DNA from 3 places in the Micromonospora coriariae genome. Region 2 is predicted to be linked to each of the others. Evidence: riboswitches for the same ligand, from Rfam matches in the RefSeq annotation. Region 2 holds a riboswitch; each other region holds the start of a gene.
What was found. A riboswitch is a leader RNA that binds a small molecule or an ion and turns the genes downstream of it on or off. The one in region 2 is predicted to bind cyclic di-AMP.
Positions count from the first base shown of each region.

Region 1: another riboswitch for cyclic di-AMP. It lies ahead of GA0070607_RS30475 (LysM peptidoglycan-binding domain-containing protein); the one in region 2 lies ahead of GA0070607_RS10000 (coiled-coil domain-containing protein).
Region 3: another riboswitch for cyclic di-AMP. It lies ahead of GA0070607_RS19915 (coiled-coil domain-containing protein); the one in region 2 lies ahead of GA0070607_RS10000 (coiled-coil domain-containing protein).

Region 1 is NZ_LT607412.1:6,524,055-6,534,085, reverse strand. It holds gene GA0070607_RS30505 (ATP-binding protein) at 1-641, opposite strand, end outside; gene GA0070607_RS30500 (M28 family peptidase) at 962-2,719, shown strand; gene GA0070607_RS30495 (hypothetical protein) at 2,853-3,359, shown strand; gene GA0070607_RS30490 (SDR family oxidoreductase) at 3,462-4,160, opposite strand; gene htpG (molecular chaperone HtpG) at 4,392-6,308, shown strand; gene GA0070607_RS30480 (hypothetical protein) at 7,043-8,218, shown strand; cyclic di-AMP (ydaO/yuaA leader) riboswitch at 8,366-8,537, shown strand; gene GA0070607_RS30475 (LysM peptidoglycan-binding domain-containing protein) at 8,538-9,185, shown strand; gene GA0070607_RS30470 (hypothetical protein) at 9,257-9,604, opposite strand; gene dinB (DNA polymerase IV) at 9,707-10,031, opposite strand, start outside.
Region 2 is NZ_LT607412.1:2,136,631-2,146,661, reverse strand. It holds gene GA0070607_RS10005 (carbonic anhydrase) at 1-107, shown strand, start outside; gene GA0070607_RS10000 (coiled-coil domain-containing protein) at 165-1,184, opposite strand; cyclic di-AMP (ydaO/yuaA leader) riboswitch at 1,189-1,319, opposite strand; gene GA0070607_RS09995 (YibE/F family protein) at 1,486-2,862, opposite strand; gene GA0070607_RS09990 (heavy metal translocating P-type ATPase) at 3,174-5,267, shown strand; gene GA0070607_RS09985 (metal-sensitive transcriptional regulator) at 5,299-5,595, opposite strand; gene GA0070607_RS09980 (heavy-metal-associated domain-containing protein) at 5,749-5,958, shown strand; gene GA0070607_RS09975 (hypothetical protein) at 5,973-6,953, shown strand; gene GA0070607_RS09970 (heavy metal translocating P-type ATPase) at 6,966-9,221, shown strand; gene GA0070607_RS09965 (CsbD family protein) at 9,306-9,479, shown strand; gene GA0070607_RS09960 (dihydrofolate reductase family protein) at 9,643-10,031, opposite strand, start outside.
Region 3 is NZ_LT607412.1:4,235,177-4,245,207, forward strand. It holds gene GA0070607_RS19870 (DsbA family protein) at 1-15, opposite strand, end outside; gene GA0070607_RS19875 (redoxin domain-containing protein) at 12-509, opposite strand; gene GA0070607_RS19880 (BON domain-containing protein) at 570-1,256, opposite strand; gene GA0070607_RS19885 (hypothetical protein) at 1,735-2,142, opposite strand; gene GA0070607_RS32415 (hypothetical protein) at 2,280-2,420, opposite strand; gene GA0070607_RS19890 (STAS domain-containing protein) at 2,798-3,160, shown strand; gene surE (5'/3'-nucleotidase SurE) at 3,186-4,013, opposite strand; gene GA0070607_RS19900 (PfkB family carbohydrate kinase) at 4,010-4,987, opposite strand; gene GA0070607_RS19905 (hypothetical protein) at 5,166-5,633, shown strand; gene GA0070607_RS19910 (DUF2269 domain-containing protein) at 5,723-6,241, opposite strand; gene GA0070607_RS19915 (coiled-coil domain-containing protein) at 6,359-7,423, opposite strand; cyclic di-AMP (ydaO/yuaA leader) riboswitch at 7,429-7,561, opposite strand; gene GA0070607_RS19920 (cation diffusion facilitator family transporter) at 7,703-8,620, opposite strand; gene GA0070607_RS19925 (HelD family protein) at 8,727-10,031, opposite strand, start outside.

The DNA of each region.
Region 1 (10,031 bases), 2.5 Mb from region 2:
CGGCGCAGCACCGTGCCGTCGCGCAGGTAGATCGCGGCGAACGGCACGTCCAGCGGGTGGACGTCGATGGCGTCGATCAACCGGGCGCCGGTGGCGTCCACGTCGACGGTGCGCCCGTCGCCGCGTACGGCCAGATCACGCAGCAGTCGTAGCCGCCGTTCGCCGACCACCTGCTGGGTGACCTCGCTGCACACGGTCAGTACGCCGACGGTGCGGCCCTCGTCATCGCGGGCCGGGGCGTGCGAGACGCTGAAGTACGCCTCCTCGCGGTAGCCGGCCCGCTCCAGCAGCAGTTGCAGGGCGGGCACCCAGCTGGCCACCCCGGTCGCCATGGCCTGCTGGATCAGCGGGGCGAGCACGTCCCAGCCCTCGGCGAGGGTCACCCGCACGTCAGCGCCGAGCGCGGCCGGGTGCTTGTCGCCGATCAGCGCGGAGTAGGCGTCGTTGTAGAGCTGGGAGAAGTTGTCACCCCACAGCAGCAGCATGGGGTAGCGGGAGCTGAGCACCATCCGCACCGCTGCCCGCAGGCTCTGCGGCCAGCCGGTCACCGGGCCGAGCGGGGTGGCGGTCCAGTCGAGTTCCGCCATCAACCGCCCGGTGTCACCGCCGTCGGTGAACAGGTCCGTGCTGGGTCGTCTCACGCTCGACCCGGCTCCATCGCAAGCCCCCGTTCCGGGCCCGACGACCCCTGCTGGCGTTACCTACCCATCCTGGCACCTTCACTCACCTGTGCCGACGCCGGCACCCGCCGATGCCGCCCGCCCGGGTCGCGGTGCGCTCGGCGTACGGGGCGGCGACGGCGAAACGTACCCTTGCGCCCCCGTCGTGCCGGTGTGAGCGACTCGCTGGGCAGCGAGGCGGCGGCCACCGAACCGGTGGGCGTTCCGGACGAACGACCGATGCCCCAGACATTGATATCTGTAAGTGTCTCGGTTATCTCTCCAACCCCCGAGGAGCCCCCATGAGAGGCAGAACGCTGAGCGCGGGCATCGCGCTCGCCGTGTTCACCGGGATGACGGTGACGCTGGCCGCCCAGCCGGTGACCGCGTCACCCATCGCCGGAACGGCAGTGGCCCGGCCGATCGCCGCACCCGCCGCCGTCCTGGCGGCGCCGGACATCTCCGTCAGCAACGTCCAGGCGCACCTGACCCAGTTCAACTCCATCGCCAGCAGCAACGGCGGCAACCGACGGGCCGGCTCGGCCGGCTACACCGCCTCGCTCACCTACGTCAAGACCAGGCTCCAGGCGGCCGGCTACACGGTCAGCGAGCAGTACTGCTCAAGCTGCACGTACCCCTCGAACAACCTGATCGCGGAGTGGCCCGGCGGTCCGGCCGACCAGGTGGTCATGTTCGGCGCCCACCTCGACGGAGTCTCGGCCGGCCCGGGCATCAACGACAACGCCACCGGTTCGGCGACCCTGCTGGAGAACGCGCTGGTCCTGGCGGCGCAGAGCCCGACCATGACCAAGCGGGTCCGGTTCGCCTGGTGGACCGACGAGGAGCAGGGGCTCAACGGCTCCCGCTTCTACGTCAACTCGCTCAACGCCACCCAGCGCGGCTACATCAAGGGGTACTACAACTTCGACATGGTCGGCTCGACCAACGGTGGCTACTTCATCAACCGGGTCACCTCCACCACTGCGGCGCCGCTGAAGGCGTACTGGGACTCGTTGGGCCTGCAACCCGAGGAGAACGTCGAGGGTCAGGGCCGCTCCGACGACTACTACTTCCAGCAGGCCGGCATCCCCACCTCCGGCTACGCCGCGGGCGCCAGCGCCCGCAAGACCAGCGCCCAGGCGGCCAAGTGGGGCGGCACCGCCAACTCCGCCTACGACACCTGCTACCACCGGGCCTGCGACACCACCGCCAACGTCAGCGCCACAGTGCTGAACCGGGCCGCGGACGGCGTCGCGTACGCGCTGTGGCAGCTCGCCGTGGGCGGCGGCACCCCGACAAACGACTTCTCCGTGGCCGTCAACCCCACCGCGCGCTCGGTCGCGCGGGGTGCCAGCACCACCGCCACGGTCGTCACCGCCACCACCGCCGGCTCGGCGCAGTCGGTCAGCCTCTCCGCCTCCGGCGCGCCCACCGGGGTGAGCGTCTCGTTCAGCCCGTCCTCGGTGACCTCGGGGGGCTCGGCCACGATGACCCTGACCGCGTCGGCCGGCGCGGCGACCGGCACCTTCACCATCACGGTCACCGGCACCGGCTCGGTCACCCGCAGCGCCAGCCTCACGCTCACGGTGACCGGCGCCGGAGGCTGCGCCGGCGGCCAGGTGATCGGCAACGGTGGCTTCGAGAGCGGCAGCACGCCGTGGACGGCGTCCTCCGGCGTGATCACCAGCTCCAGCGGTCAGCCGGCGCGGACCGGGTCGTACAAGGCGTGGCTCGACGGGTACGGCAGCACCCACACCGACACCCTGTCCCAGTCGGTGACCGTGCCGGCCGGCTGCGCCAGCTACACGCTGTCGTTCTGGCTGCACATCGACACCGCCGAGACCACCGCCTCGACGGCGTACGACAGGCTCACGGTGCAGGTGGGCTCGGCCGCGCTGGCGACGTACTCGAACCTCAACGCCGCCGCCGGCTACGCCCAGCGCACCTTCAACGTCGCCGCGTACGCCGGGCAGACGGTGACGCTGAGGTTCACCGGTACCGAGGACTCCTCGTTGCAGACCAGCTTCGTGATCGACGACGTGACGCTGCAGGCGAGCTGACGTGGGTCGCCGGGTGGAGCCGGGCGACCGCCTCCACCCGGCATCTAGTCATGCCCGTCTATCTCTGGTAGAAATCCTTCAAGGCCGGCCCCTGGTTCGCAAAAATTCCACCCCTGACGCGAACGGGAGTGCCATGTCTTCCACCCGATCCACCCTGCGCCGCCGCGTGCTCACACTGCTGGTGGCCACAGTCGCCACGGTCGGCGCCGCGCTCGGTCTCGCCGCCCCGGCCTTCGCCATCAGCCACTCCAGCGCCACCTCGCAGCTGCGCGCCGCCAACGTCTCCTGGACCTCCAGCGGCAACTGCAGCAACCGCAACGTCGCCACCTGCACCTCGTTCGACGGTGTCCGGCAGGCGACGATCAGCGGGATCATCACCTTCAAGCGGGCCAGCGGCTGCGCGGTGACCATCACCGCCGGTACCGAGGTCGGGCATGCCGGCGGGACGTACAGCCACTGGAATGGCTACAAGCTCGACATCGCGCTGAGCACCTGCATCCAGAACTACATCTCCGCGAACTACACCTACGTCGGCTACATCGCCGGCTTCGGCTACCAGTACCGGGCCCCCTCCGGCAACCTCTACACCAAGGAGGGCAGTCACTGGGACATCCTCTTCTACAGCTGTGGCGGTTGCTGACCGGTAGCTGAGGCGGGTACGCGGACGGAGCTGACCGCGTACCGAGGACGGGCCGCCGCCGGGGACCCGGCGGCGGCCCGTCCACGGCCGTGGTGTCGCAGCTCAGGGCAGCTGCGGGTAGAGCGCGGCCACGCCGCCGGCAAGCCCGGCCTGGACCTGCCGGCTGGTCTCGTCGGTCACGATCTCGTACGCGTCGGCCTCGATGCCGTCCACTCCGATCCGCGCGATCGCCGCCGGCTCCGACTTCGGCGCGGTGACCGCGGCGGTCATGTCGGTGTCCATGTAACCGACGTGCAGGCCGGCGACCCGAACCCCCCGCTCGGCGAGCTGGACGCGCAGCGCGTTGGTCATCGACCACTCGGCCGCCTTCGCGGCGCCGTACGCCCCGACGCTCGGGAAGGTCACCCAGGACAGCGCGGAGAGCACGTTGAGGACCGTCCCGCCGCCGTTGCCCGCGATGATCGGAGCGAACGCCCGGACCATCGACAGGGTGCCGAGGTAGTGGGTCTCCAGTTCCAGCCGGACCAGGTCGAGGTCGCCGTCGAGCAGGTTCGTTCCGGTGTCGATGCCGGCGTTGTTGATCAGCAGGTTGACGTCTCCGGCCAGCGCGGCGGCGGCGGCCACCGAGGCGGGGTCGGTGATGTTCAGCCGGACCGGCGTCACGCCGGGCAGGTCGACGCTGTCCGGGTTGCGGGCGCCGGCGTACACCGTCGCGCCCCGGGAGAGGAGTTCGGATGCCAGGTGCCGGCCGAAGCCCCGGTTGGCGCCGGTGACGAGGGCGGTGCTTCCAGCGATCTTCATGGGGTGCTCCAGGGGTCGCGCGCCGCTGCTCGGGCGGAACGGTGGGTGGTCGGGCTCGGTCGGTTCTTGCCGGCCCCGACGTTACCTAGCTGACTTCTGGCAGGCAAAGTCAGCTAACTCACGAAGCGGCGCCACCGGATCGGGAATACGACCGGGACGCGGGCACGACCCCACCGGTGACGGCTCGTATCCTTTCCGCGAACCTCCGCACGAGCCGAGAAGGGAGACGGTGTGAGCAACCAGGCCGAGACGTTGGAGTTCCAGGCCGAGGCGCGTCAGCTCCTCCAGTTGGTCGTCCACTCGATCTATTCGAACAAGGACGTCTTCCTGCGGGAACTCATCTCGAACGCGTCCGACGCGCTGGACAAGCTGCGGCTGGCGACGCTTGTCGACAAGGACCTCGTCGCCGACACCGACGACCTGCACGTCGCCATCGAGGTCGACCGGGACGCCCGCACCCTGACCGTGCGGGACAACGGCATCGGGATGACCCGCGACGAGGTCGTCGGGCTGATCGGCACGATCGCCAAGTCGGGCACCGCCGAGCTGCTGCGCCAGCTGCGCGAGTCCGCCGACGCCCGTGCCTCGCAGGACCTGATCGGCCAGTTCGGCGTCGGCTTCTACGCCGCGTTCATGGTCGCCGACCGGGTCACCCTGCTGACCCGAAAGGCCGGCGAGACCGGCGGCACCCGTTGGGAGTCCGCCGGCGAGGGCACGTACTCGATCGAGACCGTCGAAGAGGCACCACAGGGCACCGCGGTGACCCTGCACCTCAAGCCGGCCGACACCGAGGACAACCTGCACGACTACACCGCCGAGTGGACCATCCGGGAGATCGTCAAGCGATACTCCGACTTCATCGCGTGGCCCATCCGGATGCGCGTCGAGCGCCCGGGCGCCGACGGCGCGGCACCCACCAGCGAGGTGCAGACGCTCAACTCGATGAAGGCGCTCTGGGCGCGGCCCCGCGACGAGGTCGACGCCACCGAGTACCACGAGTTCTACAAGCACGTCAGCCACGACTGGGCCGACCCGCTCGAGGTCGTGCACATGAAGGGCGAAGGCACCTTCGAGTACGAGGCGCTGCTGTTCCTGCCCAGCCACGCCCCGCTGGACATGTTCGCCCCGCAGGGCCGCCGGGGCGTCCAGCTCTACGTCAAGCGTGTGTTCATCATGGACGACTGCGAGGCGCTGGTCCCCACCTACCTGCGCTTCGTCAAGGGCGTGGTCGACGCGCACGACCTGTCGCTGAACATCTCCCGGGAGATCCTCCAACAGGACCGGCAGATCCAGATCGTCCGCCGTCGGCTGGTCCGCAAGATCCTCGCCACGGTCCGGGGCCTCAAGGCCAACCACCCCGAGCGCTACCGCACCTTCTGGACCGAGTTCGGCGCGGTGGTCAAGGAGGGGTTGATCGACGACACCGACAACCGCGACACCCTGCTGGAGATCCTGTCGGTGGGCTCCACCCACGACCCGGCCGAGCCCACCGACCTGGCCGGCTACGTGGCACGGATGAAGGACGGCCAGAGCGACATCTGGTACGCCACCGGCGACTCCCGGGCCACCATCGAGAACTCCCCGCACCTGGAGGCGTTCCGGGCCAAGGGCCACGAGGTGCTGCTGCTCACCGACCCGGTCGACGAGGTGTGGGTCGAGCGGGTCGGCCAGTACGACGGCCGTCCGCTGCGGTCCATCGCCAAGGGCGAGGTCGACCTGGACACCGACGACGAGAAGCAGCAGGCCGAGGCCGAGCGCGAGCAGCAGCGACAGGAGTTCGCCGCGCTACTCGACTGGCTCGGCACCACCCTTGCGGACAGCGTCCGGGAGGTCCGCCTGTCGTCGCGGCTGACCACCTCACCGGCCTGCGTCGTCGGCGACGCGCACGATCTCACCCCGACGCTGGAGAAGATGTACCGGGCGATGGGGCACGAGGTTCCGTCGGCGAAGCGGATCCTGGAGATCAATCCCGGTCACCCGCTGGTTGCCGGGCTGCGCAAGGCCCACGAGCAGAGCGGGGGCTCCGAAGCCCTGACCGAGACGGCCGAGCTGCTGTACGGGCTGGCGGTGCTCGCCGAGGGTGGCGAGTTGGCCGACCCGGCACGGTTCACCCGGGCGCTCGCTGACCGGCTGGCCCGCACCCTGTAGCCGGAGGAGGACTGACCCTGACGTCGGGTGGGCGGCGTCGCTTTCTGGATCGCGCAGCGTCGATCGGGTATCCAGAAGCTTCACTGCTCCGATGGCTACGCCGAGCCCACCCGACGCCGCTGAACCAGATCACGGCGCTGTCCGAGGAGCGGACGGACAACGTCCACGACGCGTCGAGGTCGGCGGAGCACGCGCATCCGGCGTCTCTTTGTGGACTACGTGTGCCCGACACCCGCACGCTGCGGGCCGCTACCAGCTCGGCTGAACGCACTGCCCCTGCCCGCCCCCCGGACCGCCCGAGCCGGCCACGACGCGCACCCCCGTCGCACCGGACCGGCGGGCCGCTGCCCGGCTGCGGGTGACATCACCGAGGCAGCCGGCACCCCTTACGGCGATTGCGGGCATCGGCCGTTACCGAAGGGTGGGGAAAAGTGCGGCGATAGTCATTGGCATTCGCGAATAGCGCTGACCGCTTCGATTTTGTTACATCTGGAGTCCGGGCCGCGCTATTTCATGCTGCGCGCATTCGCGCTAATGAGACAGATTGGCCAGTTTGGAGCGCTCCGCACCTGGTGGGGCTTCCAGAAAATGGCGCCGGCAATATGCTCCCGACGAGCCCCTTCCGCTGTCAATAGACAAAAGCAAATATCCCATTCTCCACTCCGGTCCACGTGCGAAGCAGAGTTTAGGAATGGGCTGTCGCAGCGTGCGGATGCGCCACTATTGGGGGACACATGGCCGTCGTCGTAGTGCTTGATATCGATGAAACTCTGCGCGAGCAGCACAGCCTGACGATCGAAGTCCGCTCGGACGACGTCGCTGTGCCCGTCGCGGTGGCCGCGCTCCGGCAGGCTCTGCTCCGACTCGAAGCGACGGGAGCCGGCGGGGAGCGGGTGGGCCTGGCCGTCGTCTCGTCACCGATCATCCTGCCCGGCGCGCAGCTCCTCGTGATCGACCTCGGCCCGCTCCCCGCCGAGCATGTCCTCGCCATACCGGAGCTGCTGGTCCGGCAACTGCGCGATGCCGGTGTGCGCGACGCTCTGGTCTCGGTGGCCCGGCGCGGCCCGAGCCACGACATCGAGGAGTTCGGCGTGTCCGCCCGGGCCTACCTGCGCGGGCCACTCGGCGCGCCGTTCGGCGACGCCCCGTGCCAACTGCCCCCGCCCCTGCTGAACGTGGCGCTCGACTGGTTGCACGCCGAGCGAGGACGCGCGGACGAGCTGAGCGCTGTCGTGCTCGGCGTGCAGGTTCCCCTTACCGCCGAGGCGGCCGGCCCGGCCACTGCCGCCGTATTGTCCACCCTGCCCACCGCCATCACGGTGACCCTGCTCGCCGGCGACCTCACCAACCGGCTGGTGGCCGCGACCGTCGGCGGCTACCACGATGTGTTACCGGCGGCGGCGTTCTCCGTCGCGCGGCCGCGCGACGACCCTGCCGACCTGGCCGGGCCGATGCACCGGCTGCGCGACAAGCTGCGCGCGCACAGCGGATCGCTGGTCTGGGCCGGAGTGGACGCCGCGCCGGACAGCCGTCGGGTGAGCACGCCACAGTGGTCGCAGCGGCTCCCGAGCGACGAAGAGACGGTGACCCGGCGGCCCGGGGTGGAGATGCTCGCCGACGTGCTCATCCCCGACGCCATGTGGTACCAGATCCTCTCCGCCGGGCACCTCGACCGGCTCGGCGGCCTGCCACCCGGGGCGAAGCCGCTGCCCGGCCGGCGGGCCGAGTTGACCGTCGGAGACGCCGAGCAGTGGCTGCCGGGCCACCCCGACGCCCTCGCGGTCCTCGCCCGGGGCCGCGAGCTGCTCGCCGGCTGCCTGGTCGACGAGGCGCAGGCGTGGCAGATGACGGCCGCCCGGATCCGCCGTGCCGCGCCCCCCGGCGGCTGTTGTGACCGACCTGATCGGTAACGGTCCATCGTGGTCACCGCACAGTCACGCGACATCCGCAACCGCTGCGCGGGCCGCCCCGTGTGCCCCGGTGAAGAAGTTCACAGGGGGTGGGCGACCGTCACCGGCCGTGCCTAACGTCGGTCGGGTTCGCCAATGCGGACACCGCGACCGGCAACGCCTAATCCTGCCCCCGGTCGTCGGAACCCAGTCACCCGGGCAGGAGCGGGGGACCCAACGTTCCTCGGTGCACGTCACCTCGGGGTGAAGCCGCCACCGCGCGGCCGGGCTCCTCGGCCCGAACCCGACAGCTCACCTCGCCGGCGTGGAGGAAGCTCACATGTCATCTGCACACACGCCCCGTCACCGACGGGTCACCACCCGCCGCCTTGCCGTCGGCACCCTGGCCGTCGGCGCGGTCACCGGCGCCGTCGCCCTCTTCGGCCCGGCCGCCCCGGCTCAGGCCGCTGTCAACTGGGACGCGATCGCCAAGTGCGAGTCCAGCGGCAACTGGCACATCAACACCGGCAACGGCTACTACGGCGGGTTGCAGTTCTCGCAGAGCACCTGGGCCGGTTACGGCGGCAAGAAGTACGCCGCCCGCGCCGACCTGGCCAGCCGCGGCGAGCAGATCGCGATCGCCGAGAAGGTGCTCGACGGGCAGGGCATCGGGGCCTGGCCGACCTGCGGCAGAAAGGGCGGCTCGTCGGGCGGCTCCGCGGCGAAGTCCTCGACGAAGAAGTCCGACTCGACGCCCAAGCCCCGGGAGCGGTCGTCGCGCGGCGAGCAGCCGGCGACCCGCCACCACGAGCGCACCGCGCCGTCCACGGACGGCAGGACGTACCTGGTCAAGTCGGGCGACACCCTGTCGGAGATCGCCCAGGCTCATCAGGTCACCGGCGGCTGGCAGGCACTGTACGAGCGCAACCGTCAGGTGGTCGGCGCCGACCCGGGCCTGATCTTCCCGGGTCAGCGGCTCGCCCTCTGACACACGACGCGCGGGCGCCCGACCGGGGACTCCGGTCGGGCGCCCGCGGGCGTGTCGAGAAGGGTGGGGCGTCAGGCGGCCGACGCGGCAGCCTCGGGGCGGGCCGACCAGGTCCGGCGCGCGGCCGGAACGCCCTCAGCGGACCGGTCGGCGGGTGTGGTCACGTCCTCGCCCCGCTCAACGGCGACTGTGGACGGTGTGCCGGCCGCGCCACGGGCCAGCCGCAGCGACTGTTCAGCGGAGCTGCGGGCTGCGCACGGCCACGGCTGGCCGGCGCAGAGCAGGTTGCGGCAGGCGCCGTCCTCGTCCGGCTCATGTGCGCTGAGCACGTCGATCGCGAGCTGCCAGAGCAGCGGGTCGGTCACATCGTCGGGACGCTGCTCGCGCCGGCTCGGACGGTTGCTGGTGTCGTCGGACATGGTGGTCCCCCCTGGTAAGGCTGATCTTTACTACGTTGACCGCTGTGGCCGTCGCTAAACCCTCCAGCGCGTGTGATGTCCGCCCGCGGCCACCGGGTGCGGTCAGTCCGGCAGCAGCGGCATCTCGAAGCCCGGGTCCCGGCCGAGCAGCGCCGCGCGGGTGAGTGCCGCCGATCCGAACCGGTCGCGGACCGCGTCCACCGCGGCGTCCAGCTCGACGCCCGGATCGTGGTGGAACGGCAGCTCCGGCTGGACCGGGTTGTCGTCCAGGTTGCCGACCGAGACGCCGATCAGCGTGACGCCCCGCCTGTCGATCTCGGGCAGGGCGGCCCGCAGCAGCGCCCGCGCGGCGGCGAGCAGCGGCGTGGTGTCCGCGGTCGCCTTGCGGACGGTGTGTGAGCGGGTGGCCCGGGTGTAGTCGCCGAAG
Region 2 (10,031 bases):
TGTCGTACCGGCTCTCCGCCGGAGTCGTGCGTCCGGTGGCCGCCGTGCCGGCCACGACGCTCGACGTACCGATCGACGCCGGCACGCCCGCCGCGCCCGCAGCCTGAACGCGTCGAGGGCCGCCCCGCGTGACGCGGGACGGCCCTCGACAGGGAACGCGTGGGTCAGAGCAGTGACATGTGCACGTGGTCGGTGTGGTTCGACGGCCCGCTGTACGACTTCCAGCCGGTCGCCGGGAACCAGATCTGCCGGTTCCAGATCACGTAGTAGATGCCGAGCCGGTCGGCGTTGCGAATGAGGAACGCGGCGACGTTGTTGCCGTACGTCCGGGTGTCCTCGTTGTGCCACGGGCTGAAGCCGCTCTTCTGCAGGGACCAGTCGCAGGCGCGGCCCTTCGGGTGCTCCCACGGCCCCCCGGATCGGTAGCAGCCGACGAACCGGTTGAAGCCGGCCCGCTTGACCTCCTTGTACGCGTGCAGCGTGCGCGGGGTGACGCAGCCGGACGTGGTCGGGTCGTTCTCGCTGCACGACTCGGACTTCCAGTCGCCGTCGGAGGTCCGGCCCGGGCCGAGCCGGGCGACCGGCGAGGTCGCCGAGACCAGCCCGCCGGTGAAGCCCTTCCCGCCGACCAGGGCGAGCGCCTTGTCCGCGTCGCGCTTCTCCTTGGCCATCAGGGCGGTCTGCTTCTGCTGCTCGCGGACCTCCACGTCGAGGGCCAGCTTGGCCTGCTCGGCGCGGGCCTTCACCGCGTTGACCTCGGCGAGCTTCTTCTCGTTGACCATGTTCATCTCATCGAGCGCGGCGGCACGTTGGACGAACGAGTCGGGGGCTTCGCTCTCCAGCAGCATCGCCATCGGGCCGATCCGGCCGGTGCGGTACGACTGGGCGGCGATCTGCCCGACCTCCGGCGCCAGTGCGGCCAGGTCGGCCTTGGCCTTGTCGACCTCCAGCGCCAGCTGCAGCTGCTTCTGCTTCGACTTGTTCAGCTTGGACTTGGCCGCCGAGTATTTGCGGTTGGTCTGCTCGATCACGTCGTTGAGCAGCGCGGGCTCGCCGTCCTCCTCGTGCCCGGACGGTGTGGGGGTCGTCGGGGCGGCGTGGGCCGGGAGGGGGCCGGCGAGCACGGTCAGTGCGGCGATCACGGCCACCACGGGTGTCAACCAGCGGCGTAGGGGTGCCGTCACAATGTTCCCTTCCGTCGACCGCCGACCGGGTTAGCTGACGGGTTCGGGGCGGAAGTGGCCCCTACCGCTGTCGCGGATTCACCCCACGTACCTGGGTTCCCGGCTCGCCGGTTGGCGATTGGGCGGTGGCACCGCAGGCGCCGCTTAGCGCCTACATCGGTAACCGGCAGCGAGGTTACCCGAGAGCCCACCGGCTGAGCTACGCCCTGATACCGACTAAAAGCGTCATTTCGCCATGGCGCTGAGTGACCAGTGATGCGGTTCTCAGGGCGGACGCCCCATCCGGTCACGTTGAGGAGTGTCACCATGCCGTATCCGTGCTCCTGTTCGGCTCTGGCCACCGGTCGGTGGCGGTGGATGAGGGGGTGGTCCGCGCCGGGTCGGGCGACGTGGGGTCGGACCGACCCGTGCGCGGGAAGCTCAGTGCGGCCAGTGCCTCGGCGCGGTCGGGCTGGGGTCGCGGGGCGGGCGCTTCGGCGGCGCGCGCGGTGGGCTGCCGGCCGGCTGCGGTCACCATCGCGGCCAGCCCGGTGGTCAGCGGTACGGCGGCGATCAGCCCGAGCGTGGCGACGCCGCTGCGAACGATCTCCTGCGCGAGGAACTCGCTGGTCAGGATCTGTCCGATCGGTCGCGAGTCGGCGGTGAGCAGGAGCAGCAGCGGCAACGAGGCGCCCGCGTACGCCAGCACGATGGTGTTGACGGTGGAGGCGATGTGTGCCCGGCCGACCCGGGTCGCGGCCCGGTAGAGCTGCAACCGGGTCAACCCGGGGTTGGCGTTGGCCAGCTCGGCCACGGTGGCCGCCTGGGTGACCGTCACGTCGTCCAGCACGCCGAGAGAGCCGATGATGATCCCGGCGAGCAGCAGGCCGTGCAGGTCCACGTCGGCCTGGAACATCGACAGGGCGGTGGCGTCCTCGCTGCCGAAGCCGGTGAGGTGCGTGGCACCGCTGACGATGGTGGCCAGTACGCCGGTGAGCACCAGGCTGCCCAGGGTGCCGAGCACCGCGACCGAGGTCTGCGCGCTGACCCCGTGCGTCAGGTAGAGCACCACGAACATGATCAGCGCGGCGCCGACCACCGCTACCAGCAGCGGTGACCGGCCGGCGCCGATTCCGGGCAGCACGAAGGTGAGCAGGATGGCGAAGCTCGCGGCCAGGCCGGCCAGCGCGGCCAGCCCCCGCCACCGGCCGAACGCGACGATCGCGGCCGCGAAGATCACCGCCAGCCACAGCAGCGGCGTGCCGCGCTGGTGTTCGGCGATGTTCCAACTGCTGGCGGTGGGATCGGTCGGGTCGGTCAGTTCGACCAGGATCACCTCGTCGTCGACCTCGACCCGGGGCGCGCCGGGTCCGGCCGGCACCGGTGTCTGGACCCGCTGGCCGGAGGCCGACCCGTCGTTCACCCGGACGTCCACCGTGCCGCACGGCCCATCCCCGACGCTCGGTGTGCCCTCGGGGCCCGGCGCCGCCGGTGGGCACGGCTCGGTCACCACCCGGGTCACCGTGCCGTGGTAGCGCGGCACGTTCGTGCCGCCGTCGGTCCGCGGTGACCCGTCGCGGGGCCAGAGCACGACCGCGGCGACCACGGTCGCGACGAAGAGGGGCACCACCGTCGCGACGAGGATCCGTCGCACCCGGGGCGGGGCGGACGGAGCGGAGCGGGTGTGGTCGGAACCCAATGCGAGACTCCCAACGATCCGGTGCGGGGTACGTGCCGACGGGCCGGTCGGTTCACCGCCGCCGCGGGAAAGCGGCGGCGAGCGCGCAGGATCGCTGGATGGCGACCGCATGATCACGAAGGGTGAGAACTCGGCCCGGTCGGCCGGAGGCGACGCCACAGCGTGGCGGCACCTCTGCCCAACTGCGTAGCGGGATCCGGAGGGCCATCGTCGGAATGCTAACCAGCCCGACCCGGGGACGCAGGTCGTGGCGGAGTGTCGGAGTGGTCGAACCGCCCGCGTGGCGGTTGCCGGAGCGGCATGTTGGAGCCATGCCCGCTCCGTCACCGCCCGACCCCGATCGTCCCGCCGGCGACGAGCGCCACGCCGGGCCCGGTGGCCATCAGCGACACGCCGACGGCGGGCCGCATCAGCACGACAAGCACGCCGGTCACGACCCGGCGATGTTCCGCCGCCGGTTCTGGGTCTGCCTCGCTCTCACCGTGCCGGTGGTGTTGACCAGCCACCTGGTGCTGGACCGGCTCGGCCTCGGGCTGGACGTCCCGGGCCGGTCCTGGGTCGGGCCCGTGCTCGGCTCGGTGGTGTTCTGGTGGGGCGGCTGGCCGTTCCTGGTCGGCGCGGTCCGCGAGGTCCGCGATCGGGCGCCCGGCATGATGCTGCTGGTCGCGATGGCCATCACCGTCGCCTACACCGCGTCACTGGCCACCAGCGTGGGTGCCTTCGACCTGGATTTCTGGTGGGAGCTGGCCGCGCTGGTCACCATCATGCTGCTCGGGCACTGGCAGGAGATGAAGGCCATCGGTCAGGCCAGGGGCGCGCTCGAGGCACTGGCCGCGTTGTTGCCCGACGATGCCGAGCGGGTAGCGGCGGACGGGCGGGTCGAGCCGGTGTCGGTGACCGAGCTGCGGGTCGGCGACGTGGTGCTGGTCCGGCCCGGTGGGCGGGTTCCGGCGGACGGCCGGATCGTCGACGGCGCCGCCGAGCTGGACGAGTCGATGATCACCGGAGAGTCGCGTCCGGTCGCCCGGTCGGCAGGGGGCCGGGTGGTGGCCGGTACCGTCGCCACCGACTCGGCGATCCGGGTCCGCGTCGAGGCGCTGGGCGAGCAGACCGCGCTCGCCGGCATCCAGCGGATGGTCGCGCAGGCGCAGCGCTCCGGTGGGCGGGCCCAGCTGCTGGCCGACCGGTTCGCCGCCGCGCTGTTCTACCTGGCCACCGGCACCGCCGTGCTGACCGTGCTGGTCTGGACCGCGCTCGGCCGGCCCGACGAGGCGGTGGTCCGCGCCGTCACGGTCCTGGTGATCGCCTGCCCGCACGCGCTCGGACTGGCCATTCCGCTGGTCGTCGCGCTCTCCACCGCACTGGCCGCGCGGTCCGGGATCCTGGTCAAGGACCGGTTGGCGCTGGAGCGGATGCGGACCGTCGACGCTGTGCTGTTCGACAAGACCGGCACCCTGACCCGGGGCGAGCACGTGGTCACCGACCTGGTGACGGCACCCGGCGTCGGGCGGGACGAGGTGCTACGGATCGCGGCCGGCGTGGAGTCCGACAGCGAGCACCCGCTGGCCCGGGCGATCGTGGCGGCGGCCGGGAGCGTCGGCCCGGCCGCGGCCGCCGGGTTCCGGTCGTTGCCGGGCCGCGGGGTGCAGGCCACCGTCGACGGTACGGAGTACGCGGTGGGCGGGCCGGCGTTGGTACGGGAGCTGGGCCTGTCGCTCCCGGCCGAGTTGGATGCGGCGATCGGCCAGTGGTCGGCGCGGGGCGCCGCGGTGCTGTACCTGGTACGGATGCCGGCCGCCGTGCTCGGCGCGTTCGCACTGACCGACGAGGTGCGTCCGGAGGCCCGGGAAGCCATCGTCGAGCTGCGCGCCGCGGGTGTCCGCACCATCGCCATGATCACCGGCGACGCCCGTCCGGTGGCCGAGGCGGTCGCCGCCGACCTGGGGTTCCGGCGGGGAGTCGACGAGGTCTTCGCCGAGGTGCTGCCGGCGGAGAAGGACGGCCGGGTGGCTGAGCTTCAGCGGCGGGGACTGACCGTGGCGATGGTCGGCGACGGGGTGAACGACGCGCCGGCGTTGGCGCGCGCCGACGTCGGCATCGCGATCGGCGCGGGCACCGACGTGGCGATCGAGTCCGCCGGGGTGGTGCTGGCCTCGTCGGACCCGCGCGGGGTCGGTGCCGTGGTCCGGCTCTCCCGGGCGTCGTACCGCAAGATGCGGCAGAACCTGGCCTGGGCGGCGGGCTACAACGTGGTGGCGCTGCCGCTGGCGGCCGGGGTGCTGGCGTCGGCCGGGGTGGCGTTGAGCCCGGCGCTGGCCGCGGTGCTGATGTCCGCGTCCACCATCGTGGTGGCGCTCAACGCCCAGTTGCTGCGTGGGGTGCGCCTGGACCCGGAGCCCGACTGACGGCCCGGTCGGGCCGGGCCGTCACCGGGTCTCAACCGCGCTTCATCAGCCGGCCGACCGCCGCCATCATCTCGGTGGCCATCTCGTCGGCCCGGCCCTCGGCGGCGCCCTCGTGCATGCAGTGCCGCGCGTGCCCGTCGAGCAGCCCCAGCGCCACCTTGTCCAGCGCGGCCTGGATCGCGGAGATCTGGGTGAGCACGTCGATGCAGTATCGGTCGTCGTCGACCATCTTCTCGATGCCCCGGACCTGCCCCTCGACACGGCGGAGCCGCGCGAGCAGCTGGTCCTTGCTGGCGGTGTATCCGCGGATCGGAGTGGGTGCGGTCATGGCGACCAGGATAGCCTACCCCTGGGGGGTATGGTACTGTCCCTTCCTGTCGGAATACCCCCACCGGGTACCGGTACAACACAAGGGCAGAGGTCCGCCTTCGAATTACCCCTGGGGGGTATATGCTCGGAGGTGGCGGAGGGAGACGGTTCGATGGTCAACACGACGTACCAGGTGCAGGGCATGACCTGTGGGCACTGCGTGAGCGCGGTCAGCGCCGAGGTCGGCGCCATCGCCGGTGTGCGCGAGGTTCAGGTCGACCTCGGCTCCGGCCGGGTCACCGTCAGCAGCGACCAGCCGCTGGACGTGGAGGTCGTCCGGGCCGCCGTCGACGAGGCCGGCTACGACCTCGTCGAGGCGTGATCGAGAGGCCCGGCATGAACACGGTGACCAGACTGGGCGGATTCGCCCTCGGCCTCGCGGCGGTGTTCGGGGCGGCGTACGGGATCGGTCAGGTGGCCGGTCCCGCCGCCCCGGTCGCCGAGAGCCGGCACGACGACGGCGCCGGCCACCAGCCGGGCCCGACCGGCCAGGGAGAGCACGGCGAGGCGGCCGACCGGCTCCCCGGCGGCCTGCTCGTCTCCGACCGCGGCTACACCCTCCAACCGGTAGCCGCGCCGGCCGGCGAGTTCGCCTTCCGGATCGGCGGCCCGGACGGTCGACCGGTGACCCGGTTCGACGTGGCGCATGACAAGCGGATGCATCTCATCGTCGCCCGGCGGGACCTCTCCGGCTTCCGCCACGTGCATCCCGACCTGGCCCCGGACGGCACCTGGCGGGTCGCCACCCCGCTGGCCGGCCCCGGTCAGTGGCGGGCGTTCGCCGACTTCGCCCCGACCGGGGGAGAGCCACTGACCCTCGGTGTGGACGTGACGGTCCCCGGAACGCTGGCCGAACGGCCGCTGCCCGCGCCGGTGACCAGCACGACCGTCGACGGCTACACGGTCACCCTGGCCGGCGAGGTGCAGCCCGGCCGCACGTCGCCGCTCACGCTGACCGTCAGCCGGGACGGGCAGCCGGTGACCGACCTGGAGCCCTACCTGGGCGCGTACGGCCATCTCGTGGCGCTGCGCCGCGGTGACCTGGCGTACCTGCACGTGCACCCGGAGGGGACACCCGGCGACGGGCGCACACCGCCCGGTCCGGCCGTCACCTTCTTCGCCGAGGTGCCCTCGGCCGGCAGTTACCGGCTCTACCTCGACTTCCGGCACGGCGGGTCGGTGCACACTGCCGAGTTCACAGTGGTCGCCGGCACCCCGCCCACCGGCGCACCGACGACCGGTGGCGATCCCACCCCGACCGGACCCGCGCCGACCGGGGACGCCGACCACGGCACCCCCGGGCACGGGCACAACTGACGGGACCAGATGATGACCACCACCAGCAGATCGCTGCCCGAGGCGCCGAACCGGATCGAGTTGGCGATCGGCGGAATGACCTGCGCCGCCTGCGCCGCCCGGATCGAGAAGAAGCTGAACCGGATGGACGGGGTCAGCGCGACCGTCAACTACGCCACCGAGAAGGCCACCGTCCGGTACGTCGACGGCGTCACGCCGGACGACCTGATCGACACGGTGCAGAAGACCGGCTACACGGCCGCTCTGCCGTCCCCGCCGTCCACGGCCGAGGAACCGGTGGACGCGCTGCGTGGCCCGCGTACCCGACTCTGGGTGTCGGCGGCGCTCAGCGTGCCGGTGGTCGTGCTGGCGATGGTGCCGGCCTGGCAGTTCGACTACTGGCAGTGGCTGTCGCTGACGCTGGCCGCCCCGGTGGTGGTCTGGGGCGGGCTGCCGTTCCACCGGGCCGCCTGGACCAACCTGCGGCACGGCGCGGCGACCATGGACACCCTGGTCTCGCTGGGCACCCTCGCCGCGTTCGGTTGGTCGCTCTGGGCGCTCTTCCTCGGCGATGCCGGGATGCCCGGGATGACGCACCCGTTCCGTTTCGACATCACCCGCACCGACGGCGCCGGCAACATCTACCTTGAGGCCGCCGCCGGGGTGACGGTGTTCATCCTGGCCGGCCGCTACTTCGAGGCCCGCTCGAAGCGGACCGCCGGCGCCGCCCTGCGCGCCCTGCTCGAACTGGGCGCCAAGGAGGTGGCGGTGCTCCGCGACGGGGTGGAGACCCTGATCCCGGTGGACCAACTCGCCGTCGGTGACCGGTTCGTGGTCCGCCCCGGCGAGAAGATCGCCACTGACGGCGTCGTCGACGAGGGCACCTCGGCCGTCGACGCCAGCATGCTCACCGGCGAGTCGGTCCCGGTCGAGGTCGGCCCGGGAGACGGCGTGGTGGGTGCCACGATCAACGCGGGCGGTCGGCTCGTCGTCACCGCCACCCGGGTCGGCGGGGACACCCAGCTCGCCCGGATGGCCGACCTGGTCGAGCAGGCCCAGAGCGGCAAGGCGGCCGTGCAGCGGCTGGCGGACCGGATCTCCGGCGTGTTCGTGCCGATCGTCATCACGCTCGCCGTGGGCACCCTCGGCTGGTGGCTCGGCACCGGCGCCGGGCCGACCGCCGCCTTCACCGCCGCGGTGGCCGTGCTGATCATCGCCTGCCCCTGCGCGCTCGGCCTGGCCACGCCGACCGCACTCCTGGTCGGTACGGGCCGGGGCGCCCAGCTCGGCGTGCTGATCAAGGGACCGGAGGTGCTGGAGTCGACCCGGCGGGTGGACACCGTGGTGCTGGACAAGACCGGCACCGTGACGACCGGTCGGATGACCCTGGTGGACGTGGTGCCGGCGGCCGGTGCGGACCGTGCCGAGCTGCTCCGGCTCGCGGGGGCGGTCGAAGCCGCCTCCGAGCACCCGATCGCCCGGGCGGTCGCCGCGGGTGCCGCCGAGGCCGGGGCGCTGCCCCCGGTGACCGGCTTCGCCAACGTCGAGGGGCTGGGCGTCAGCGCCACGGTGGACGGCCGGAGTGTGCTGATCGGTCGGCTCCGGCTGCTGCGCGAGCGCGGGTTCGACGTACCGCCGGAGGTCGAGCGGGCGGTCGCCGACGCGGAAGCGACAGGTCGGACGGCGATCGTCGCCGGTTGGGACGGGCGGGCCCGGGGTGTGCTCGCGGTCGCCGACGTGGTCCGGCCGACCAGCCGGGCGGCGGTGGCCCGGCTGCGCGCCCTGGGGCTCACCCCGGTCCTGCTGACCGGGGACAACACGACAGTGGCCCGCGCCGTCGCCGCCGAGGTCGGCGTGGACGAGGTGATCGCCGAGGTGCTGCCGGCCGGAAAGGTCGACGTGGTCAAGCGTCTCCAGGCTGAGGGGCGGTCGGTGGCGATGGTCGGTGACGGGGTCAACGACGCGCCGGCACTGGCCCAGGCGGACCTGGGGCTGGCCATGGGCACCGGCACCGACGTGGCGATCGAGGCGTCCGACCTCACCCTCGTCCGGGGCGACCTGGACGCCGCGGTGGACGCCATCCGGCTCTCCCGCCGCACGCTCGGCATCATCCGGGGCAACCTGTTCTGGGCCTTCGGCTACAACGTGGCGGCCCTGCCGCTGGCCGCCGCCGGGCTGCTCAACCCGATGATCGCCGGTGCCACGATGGCCCTCTCCTCGGTCTTCGTGGTGGCCAACAGCCTGCGCCTGCGCCGGTTCCGCCCGGCCGCTCCGGTTGACGGGGTGTAGCGGCGGAGCCGACCGGGATGGTTGGGCCGGCGATGGCAGGGGTACTGCTGGTGGCGTAGCGACGCTCGCGATGGAGGTTGGCACATGGGTATCGACGACAAGATCAACAACGCCAGCGAGGACGCGGCCGGCAAGCTGAAGGAAGGCGCCGGTCGGGCCACCGACAACGAGCAGCTTGAGGCGGAGGGTCGCAACGACCAGGCCGGAGCCAAGCTCAAGCAGGCCGGCGAGAAGATCAAGGACGCCTTCAAGAGCTGACGTACGACGCACTCCGCACGCCGGGCCGGTGATCTCACCGGCCCGGCGTGCTGTCTGTCCGGCCCCCGGTGCACCCTGAGATCCCCTGATTCCGTTCCCGCTCCCGACCGCCGCCCGGGTGCCGGCCCCGGTCGCCTCGCGGCCACCGGGGCCGGTGCCCCGATCAGCGCAGGACGCGGTAGCGCAGGTGCGCCACTGTCGGCCCGGCCACCACCGCCACCTGCTCCAGCCGCGGCGCGATTCCGTCGAAGAGCCGTTCGCCGGCCCCGAGCAGGACCGGCACCAGGTGCAGATGCAACGTGTCGATCAGCCCGGCGGCCAGGTACTGCCGGACCGTGCTCGCGCCGCCGCCGACCGACACCTGCCGGTCACCCGCCGCCTCCCGGGCCTGCCGCAGCGCCGACCCGATCCCGTCGGTGACGAACCGGAACTCGGTGCCGCCCCGCATCACCAGCGGTGCCCGGGGATGGTGGGTGAGCACGAACACCGGGGTTTGGAACGGCGGGTCGTCGCCCCACCAGCCCTGCCAGCTCTCGTCCCAGTCGCCGTCGC
Region 3 (10,031 bases), 2.1 Mb from region 2:
GAGCGGGGTGCTCATCGGGCCATCACCCCCCGGTCGGCGGCGAGCCGGTCCAGTGCGTCGAAGATGCCGTCCGCGCCCGGGTTGACCTCGGGTGGGGAGAGATGGCTCCAGGCCACCGTCCCGGTCTGGTCCAGCACCACCAGCGCCCGGGCCGCCTCGCCATGCGGGGTGTACGCACCGTACCGGCGGGCCACCTCGCCCTTGGGCTCGAAGTCGGCCAGCAGCGGAAACTCGATGCCCCGGCTCTGCGCGAACGCTCGGTGCGACCAGATGCTGTCCACCGAGATGCCGAGCAGCGCCGCGTCGTACTGGTCGAAGACCGGTGCCGCCGCCTGGTAGAGCGACATCTGGTCACCGCAGACGGGGCTCCAGTCGGCCGGGTAGAAGGCGAGCACGACCGGCCGGCCGCGGAACTGCTCCGGCCCGGTCTGGCGCCCGTCCGGGGTGCTCGTCAGGGTGAAGCCGGGCGCGGGTCGCCCCGGTTGGATCAGCCCGTTCGGATCACTCATGCCCCCAGCCTGCTGCCGGGGCGGGTGAGTCCGGCTCACCCGCCCCGGGTGGTTCCGCGCTCAGCGCAGCACCGGGGCGACCGCGATGTGGTTCTGCACCTCTCGGATCCCCGGCGCGGACCAGGCCACCTGCTCCACCTCGTCCCGCTCGGGCATCGAGTGCACCAGTCCCGCGAGAATCGCCGTGTCGCCGTGCACCCGGACGCTGATCCGCTCGGCCTCGGTGGCCCCGGCCCGGGCCAGCGCGTCGACGATCCGCTCGGCCAGGTTCCGGCCGTCGGGCACGGCGGACGGACGGACGGTGATTCCGTTGCTCACCCCGCGTACGCCGGTCAGCCTGCTGACCGCCCGCTCGGAGGCCCGGCGCTGGTACTCCCACTCGACCTCGCCGTGCAACGTCACCCAGCCGGCCGAGACCGTGACCTGGAGCTTCTCGACGGGTACGAACGCGTCCCACTCCAGTGCGTGACCGGCTGCGGCGGCCAGGTCGGGGTCGGCGCGCTCGGCCTCGCCGGGCAGCCGCACCGTCAGGTCGTTGGCGAGTGCCCGGACCCGTGCGACCCGGTGCGCGGCCCGCTCGGCGGCCCACTTCTTCGCGTAGCTGTCCACCCGCCCGGTCAGCGTGACGACGCCCTCGGCGACGGTCACGCCGATCTCGTGCGGCTGCACCCGCGGTTCCCAGGTCAGCTCGTCGAGTACGGCGGACTGGATGTCCTGGTCGGTGCGGCTGATCGTCGCGATGGCCATCTGTCCCTCCTCCGGTGCGTGGGCGGCGGACCGGGTGACGGCCGCGGCCGGAGTCCGCCGGGGTCCGATCCTGCCGCCGTCCGGGGTGACCCGTCCTCGCCCTGGCCGGGTGAGGCGGGGCCCGGTTCGTGCCCCTCCGGTGACTGCCGTATCCGCGAGAATCGATGATGGGAGCGCTTCCATAGGTCTCGCCGATCGGTTACGGTGAACGCACTCCCCGGTCGCGGCGGCCGTCGCGTCGGGTGGTGGGCGTCAGGGCGCCGCCGACTCGTCCCCCGGGTCGCGGCACCCCCGCCTCTCTCGCCGTCGATCTAGGGCATATCGCCGCTAGTCGATCTCCGTTCACGACGATATGCCCTAGATCGACGGGGGACGGGGCGTGCGGGCGGAGGGGGGAGGGGGGAGGGCAGGGGGGAGAAAGGGGCGGGCCCCGGTCGACCGGGTGGTCGAGCGGGGCCTGCGGATGGCGGCGGGTGGGTCAGTCGTTCAGGCCGATGGGGGAGTTGGGGCGGTCGACGTCGACGAACTCGACGTCGTCCACCGCGCGGTCGTCCCGGCTGCCGGCAGCCCGGGCGGCGGAGCCGACGGCCCAGCCGACGGCCGCGCCGACCAGCGCGGCGCCGATCAGCAGCGTCCAGGGCAGTGCCGGCTGACGGCCGGCGAGCGCGTCGAAGGCCAGTGAGGCGCGGCGTCGCGCCTCGTCGGCGGCGGAGCCCACCAGATCGCCCGCACCGTCGGCGAGGTCACTGCTGCCGCGCCGGGCGGAGCGGGCGGTGCCCCGGACACTGTCCCCCGCGGAACTCACGGCGGAGACGAGGTGCTCCCACGCCTGGTCCGCGATCCGCTCCGGCTTGCTGCGGCGGTCCAGCAGGTTGGTTCCGAACATCGTGGTTACCTCCTCGGGTGCCGAAGCCGGCGGCCACTTCGGACTTCGGCGTCTGTCCAGCGCGTCACGATTCGCCTAACCCGCAGTGCCCCGCGCCGGCCGGGCGCAAACCCGGCCGACGCAGCCCGCCGGGTGAGTCAGCGCAGCACCACCACGGAGGCGCCCCGGGCGAAGTCGTCGTCATCGTCGTCGTCATCGCCTCCGCCACCGAAGCCGCAGGCCAGCACGAGGGCGAGCAGGACGCCGACGCCGGCCAGCCCCGCCAGTCTCTTGATCATTGAAGGTCCTCTCCGTCACGGTGGGTTCCCGGGCCGATGCTAGGCGGCGTCGGCAACCATCCGGCCTCGTCGGGGTCGATCGACGAGGTGCGACACGCCGGTGTCACACGGGGCTGGCACGCTTGACGGGTGCGCCGTGCCGGGACCGTTACCCTGGTCCGGCGACGCGTCGGTTCCGACCGATCGTTGAGTGGTCAGATAACGAAAAGTACTGAGTGATCAGAAAATGAAAAGTCCGGATATGGGCGACTTGCTGTGCCCGGATCCGCGAATTGCTCATCCCGAGGGGTGGCGACCGAGGCCGTCGAAGGAATACTGTCGGTCGCGGCCCGCGTACTGATGAGGCGCCCGGGGGACGGGCGGGTGGAGGTGCTCGCGTGAGCCTGTCGATCGTGAAGTCGGTTCTGTCCGGTGGTGTCGTGGAGATCGCCCCGCGTGGCGAGATCGACGTCGACACAGCGTACGAGGTGCGCGAGGCGGTCGCGGAGGTGCTGGCCAAGGGCCGCCCGCTGCGCATCGAGCTGAACATGAGGCTGGTCACCTTCATCGACTCGGTCGGCATCAGCGCGATGGTGGCCGGCTTCCAGACCGCCGAGGTGAGCGGCGTCAAGCTGGTAGTCACCGAACCGAGCCGGTTCGTGCACCGGCAGCTCTGGGTGACCGGCCTGCTCGGCCTCTTCGGCGCCCCCGAGCCATACTTCGCCGGCACCGCCACCCCCGAGGTGCTTCCCGGCGCCTGAGCGCCGACATCCTGGCCCAGGCCGGTCAGGGCTGTTCGTCCAGGCCGGTCAGGTCGACGTCGGTCACCTCGGTGACCGCCCGGATGGCCGTTACGGACGCGTACCCCGCAGCCAGCAACGCCACGTCCGTGCCGGGCTGCGCGGCCTGGCCCGGCTCCTCCAGCGAGGTACGCACGAAGCCGTGCCCGGATTCGGCCACCGTCATCTGCACCTGACCGAAGCTGGCCAGCGTGCCCCGGCGGACCCCGCGCAGCCGCCCGTGCGGGAGGTCCGGGGCGTTGACGTTGAGCACGCTCTCGATCGGCGCGGCGGTCAGCCGGGGGAGCAGATCCAGGGCGACCCGCGCGGCGGTGCTCCAGTTGCGCTCGGCGTCGCGTACCCGGGCGGCGGCGTCCACCGCGGCGCCACCGCTGGCGGCCGTCGCCTCGCCCGCGGAGAGCACGTCCAGCGAGACGGCCATCGCCCGGCAGCCGTTCGTGGCGGCGGTGAACGCGGCGCCAACCGTGCCGGAGTGCAGCACGGCGCGGCCGGCGTTGGCACCCCGGTTGATGCCGGAGAGCACCACCGACGGCGGCGGGCCGAACGCGCCGTGCAGCGCGATCAGCGTGATGAAGCCGGGCGAGCCACCGACTCCGTACGCCGGCACGCCCGGCAGCTCCGGCAGCGGGTGGTCGTGCACCACCACCCGCCCGTCCTGTTCCAGGGCGCTCATGGCGGCGCTGGTGCCGCTCGCCTCCTCCAGCGGCGCGGCGACCACCACATCCATGCCCCGCTGCGCCGCCGCCCAGGCCAACGCCTGGATTCCCGGCGCGGCGATCCCGTCGTCGTTGGTGACGAGCACGCGCAGTGTCATCGCTCGACCGCCCGGTCGGCCAGTTCGTCGGGGGTGGTCCGCTCCTGTTGTCGGCTGTCCGCGGGGACCAACCGGACCCGCTCCACCAGACCGGTGATCGAGTCCAACCGCCCGGTGCCCAGCCCGTGCCGGGTCACGTTCAACGCCCCGGCGGCGGCGCCGGTGCGGATGGCGGTCCGGATGTCTCCGCCGCCGGCCACCACGGCGGCCACCCCGGCGGTCATCGAGTCGCCCGCGCCGCGCGGGTCGGCCGCCTGCAAGCGGGGCATCTCCACCTCGAACAGTTCACCGTCGATGAGCGCGAGGGCCGGTTCGTCGGCCCGGCTCACCACCACCGTCTCGGCGCCGGCGGCGTGCAGCTCGTACATCGCCCGGGTCAGCTCCGCGGCCTCCTCGTTGCGGACGCGGCCGTCGCGGATCAGTTCCTCGTGGCTCACCTTCAGGAAGAACACCCCGCTGTCCAGCACCGCGCCGAGGTGATCGCCGGAGAGGTCGACCACCACCCGGCCGCCGTTGGCACCGAGGTCGGCGGCGAAGCGCCGGTACAGGTCGGCCGGGACGAGCCACGGCTCGTCGGGTCCACTGAGCACGCTCACCGGCGCTCGCAGCCCCTCGCCGAGGGCCAGGTTGTACAACTCGTCGAGCTCGTGCCGGCCCAGGGGCTGCCCGGGCACGTCGGCGATCTCCTGCCGGGATCCGTCCCGGCGGTCGTGCACGTACCCGCCGCTGCCGGAGTCGCGGACCACCACCTTGAGGTCCACTCCCTCGCTGACCAGCAGCGGCTCCAGCACCTGGCCGATCTCGCCGCCGAGCGCGGTGCAGAGCACCACGTCGACCCCGAGCGACATCACCATGCGGGCCTGCCAGACGCCCTGCCCGCCGGGGTGCAGATGCAGTTCGGGCTGGTCGCTCGGCTGGTCGATGGTCACCGTGAGCTGCGGCGTGGGCGCGAAGACCATCACGTGCCCGCTCACCGGTCGTACCCGTTCATGCTCACTCCCTCCGTCGCCCGTCACGGCGGGTGGTTCCCCATCAGCCGACCGTAATGGGAACGGGGTGTGAAAGCCGGGGCAACGGTCCGTGTCCGTCCGGACATTGCCAGCCCGACCGGGGTACGGGACGATCGTGCGACCAACGGCGGCGGGAGACGGTGTGCTCAGGAGCGATACCTTCAGCTACGCCGTCCAGGCCCGGTGCGAGCTCCGGGAGGCGGCGGCCCTGCTGAGCGACCTGACCCGGCAGGGCGAGTTGCACCCGCTGATCGTCCGGGTCCGCCGGCTGCCGCCCCGCCCCGGTGCCCGGGCCAGCTACGCGATCAGCGACCGGCTGGCGGCGGGCCCGCTCCGCTTCCGGACCAGCTACCAGGCGGACGTGCTGATCAGCGAGGACGACGAGATCGTGACGGTGGCCCGCCAGTGGCCGGCCACCACGGTGCGCAACCACACCCGGCTACGCGGCGAGCCGGACGGCCTGGTCCGAATCGATGTCGAGATCACCCTGACCGCGCCGGCCCCGCTGTTCCGGTACGCGTTCCGCCAGGCCCGGGCAGCCCACCTGGCCCTGGCCACCCGGCTGGGCGCGGCCCTGGACCGCGCGGCCGGCTCCCCGCCCGCCGGCTGATCGCCCGCCGCGCACCCGCGTCCGGCGCCCGGCCGCCCGCGAAGGTCACGCTCGATCCTGGATGTGGTGGTCTGCGCGCGGGGAGGCCACTAGATCCTGGTTGCGGCGCGATCATGTCCGGTCCGCCCCGCGACTGTGGGCCGCGCCGCCGGCCGTCGCCCCCACGGCTTGTACGTGGACAGCACCGTCGCGATGATCATGAGACTGGTCGACACGGCCGGTGCGATCACGAGGTCGGCGCGGTCCCGGGCGGGCAGGGCGGCGCCCAGCGCGCCGGCGTGCCGCAGGTTCGGGGTGAGCAGGAACAGCACAAGCCCTACCATCACCGTGGTGATCACTAGTTTGACCAGCACCCAGCGGTAGCGCAGCAGGCCCCACGGGGTGAGCAGCGCGCTGGCCACGCCGACCAGCCAGACCAGCACGCTCAACGGCGCGAACAGCACGGTGCCGACCAGCGCGGCGACCGGATAGACGACGGCCGGGTCGGCGCCGCGCTGCGCCGCGACGCCGAGCGTGAGCAGCGTCAGGTCGGCGCCGAGCCAGCCGAGCGAGGTGACCAGGTGCAGGGTGAGCAGAGCCTTGCGGGCGGTGGGCGGGATCCGGCGCATACCAGGATGCTGCCCGCCGGGCCCGGCCCGGACGTCCGACCGTCGGCGACATCCCGGGTACGTCCGTTGACGTACCCGGGGGCCGGCGCCCCGCGAGGCGGGGCACCGGCCGGTGGGTCAGTACACCGACAGGTGCACGTGGTTGGTGTGGTCGCTGGACGGGTCGCCGCCCGCCCCGCTGTACGACTTCCACCCGCTGCTGGGCAGCCAGATCTGCCTGTACCAGATCACGTACAGCACCGCGAGCCGGTCGGCGTTGCGGATGAAGTACGCGGCCAGGTTGTTGCCGTACGTCTTGTCGCCGCCTGTGGCGTCGCCGCCGAAGCCGCCCTTCTGGGCGGCGAAGTCGCAGGCCCGGCCCTTCGGGTGCTCGCCGGAGCCGCCGTTGCGGTGGCAGGAGACGTACCGGGTGAAGCCGGCGGCCTTGGCCTGGTTGAGCGCGTGCAGGGTGCGCGGGGTGATGCAGCCGCTGGCCGGGGTGGGGTCGTTGACGCTGCACGACTCCGACGGCCAGGAGCCGTCGGAGTTGCGCGGGGCGGCCGTGGCGTTGGCAGTGGAGGTGCCCCGGTTGGAGCCGCTGTCGGCGGTCGTGCGGGCCTTCGTGGTGGCCACGGTCAGGGCCCGTTCGGCCTGGTCCTTGCGCTTGGCCATGACCGTGACCTGCTTGCGCTGCTCACGGATCTCGCCGTCCAGGGCGATGCGGGTGCGGTTGACCTCATCCCTGGTGGCGGTGAGGTCGCGCAGCGCCCGGTCCTCGTTGGCGGCGACCGCGTCCAGCGTGCGGGCACGGTCCATGAAGCCCTCGGGGGTGCTGCTGTTGAGCAGCGCCGACACCGTGCCGAGCCGGCCGGTGCGGTAGGCCAGTCCGGCGATCTCGTCGACCTTGCCGCTGCGCGCCGTCAGTTCGGTCTCGGTGGTCTTCAGCTGGGTGGCGAGTTGCTGCTGCCGCTGTACGGAGGTGTCCAGGGCGCGCTTCGCGTCCAGGTATCCCTTGCTGGCCGCCTCCAGTTGGGCCCGCAGCGCCGGGGTGCCGCCCTCTTCGTCGCCGTCGGGTGCCGCGGCGGCCCGCTGGCCGGTCGGGGGAGCGGCCGAGGCGGCGCCGGCCGGGATCGCGAGGCCGAGGGCGAACATCGCGACGATCAGGGCCGCCAGTCGGGCGGCGGGTGGTCGTGCTGGTACCACTACGCGTGTCCTTCCGTCAGCCGCCGACCGGGTTAGCTGACGGGTTCGGGACGGAAGATCCCTACCGCTGAACGCGGATGCACCCCAGGAACATGGTTCCCCGGTTCGCCCGCTCGGGCGATTAGGCGGCGGCCGCCACCGGCGCCGGGAGGGCGCCGCCGGGTGGAGGCCGGGACCGAGCCTACCGGTGCCGGTGGGGCCGGTGCAGCCGATGTGACGGACGGTGCGTGCGTTGTCACGGGAAATTCCGACTAAGCCGAGTAAAACTCCTGAAACGCCCTACCACTCGACCGAACCGCAGGCACCGGGCGCTGCGCCTGGTTCGATCTGCAACGTCGCGTGCTCGATCCGGAAGTCCTCGTGCAGGGCGGTGCGCGCCGCGGTGAGCACCACCCCGACATCCGCGCCGGGCGCCATTGTCAGGTGCGCGGAGGCCACCTCCATGCCCGAGGTGAGCGTCCAGACGTGCAGGTCGTGCACCTCCACCACGCCGGGCACCGCGGCCAGCCGGTCGTGCACGGCGGTGACCTGGAGATGTTCCGGGGCGGCCTGCACCAGGATGCGGACCGCGGCCCGTCCCAGCCGCCACGTGCGCGGCAGGATGAACACGCCGATGGCGACCGCGACCAGTGGGTCGGCCCACCACCAGTCGGTGACCTGGATGAGCAGCGCCGCGCCGATCACGCCGAGCGAGCCGAGCAGGTCGCCGAACACCTCCAGGTAGGCGCCCTGAAGGTTGATGCTCTCCCGGGCCCCGGCGCGGAGCAGGCCGAAGGCGGCCAGGTTGGCGAGGAGGCCGAGTGCGGCCACCGCGAGCATCGGGCCGGCCAGCACCTCGTGCGGGTCGCCGAACCGACCGATCGCCTCGATCACCACGTAGACCGCGACACCGGACAGCAGGACCGCGTTGGCCAGCGCGGCGAGCACCTCGAGCCGGTAGAGCCCGAAGGTGCGTTGCGGATCGCCGGTGGCCTGCCGGGTGGCGGTGATCGCGGCGAGCGCCATCCCGATGCCGAGCACGTCGGTGAACATGTGGCCGGCGTCGGAGAGCAGGGCCAGGGAGCCGGTGTGGAACGCGGCCACCGCCTCGACCACCATCAGGGCGGCGAGCAGCCCGAACGCTGTCCAGAGCCGCCCCCGGTGCTGGTGCGCGGCGTTGGCGACCGACCCGTGGTGGTGGTCATGACCTGCGCCCACGAGACCACCCTCCGCCGTCGATCGGGACCGGGTCAAATGTATGCTCACATCGCTATGTATGCAAGTGTACGACAGGTCGCCGGCCCGCGAGGGGCACCGCCGCAGGTCAGCCCGTCGGGTCGATGGTGGTGAGGCGCTGGGTAGCGCGGGAGAGCGCGACGTAGAGGGTGCGTACCCCGGCGCCCGGATCCGCCCGGATCTCGCTCGGTGCGACAAGCACCACCCCGTCGTACTCCATGCCCTTGGCCTCCAGGCTGGTCACCACCTGCAGCCGCGGCGCACCGAGCGCGCCGAGCCAACCCGCGACCTCGTCACGGCGGGGGACCGGCGTGATCACCCCGACCGTGCCCTCCACCTCGGCCAGCAGCCCGGTGGCCGCCTCCACGGTCGCGGTCTCCAGCTCGATGGCGGGCACCGCCAGCTCGACCGGATCGACCCCGGTGGAGCGGACGGCGGTCGGCAGCGGCAGGTCGGGGTAGATCCGGCGGATCTCCGCCGCCGCCACCGCGAAGATCTCCGAGGAGTTGCGGTAGTTGGTGGTCAGCGTGAAGTCGTGCCTCTTGCGGCGGCCCAGCGCCTGGTCCCGGGCCCGGTCCAGCTCCTCCGGATCACCGGTCCACGCGGTCTGCGCCGGGTCGCCCACCACCGTCCAGGAGGCCAGCCGGCCGCGCCGACCGACCATGCGCCACTGCATCGGCGAGACGTCCTGGGCCTCGTCCACCACGACGTGCGCGTACTCCCGGTAGTCCGCCGGCCGCTCCCGGGCCGCCGCCCGCGCGGCCCGCTGCCGGTCGCCGAAGCTGCTCAGCTCGCGGACCCCGCCCGCGAGCTGGAACGGGTCACGCCGGGCGCGGGCCGGCTGCGCCGGCTTGCCGAGCAGCGCGTCCAGCTCGTCCAGCAGCGCCACGTCGGCGATGGTCAGCCCGGCGGCGTCCAGATTCTGGTACGCCGCGCTGAGCAGCCGGATCTCGGCGGTGGACAGGATCCCGTCCGCGTACCGGCGCAGACGGTCCGGCCGGGCCAGCCAGTCGAGCACGTGCCGGGGGTGCAGCCGCGGCCACCATGCCTTGAGAAACTCCCGGAACTCCGGCCGGGTGGCGATCTCGTCCTCGAAGGCCCGCTGCTCCGGCAGCCGGCCGATGCCCAACCGGCGGGCCTGCGCCCACAGCGCGGCGAAGACACCGTCGAAGCCGGCCCGGCGGACCTCGTTGCGCCGGGCGCCCCGGTGCAGCACACGGTCCCGGATCCCGTCCAGTTCGGCCCGGTCCAGCCGCAGCAGCGTGCCGCGGTAGAGCAGCCGCAGTTCGCCCGGGCCACCCGGTACCGCGTCCCGCACCGCGCGCTCCAGCACCCGGCGCATCCGCAGCGAACCCTTCACCGCCGCCACCTCTGGCGAATCGGTGCGGGTGGC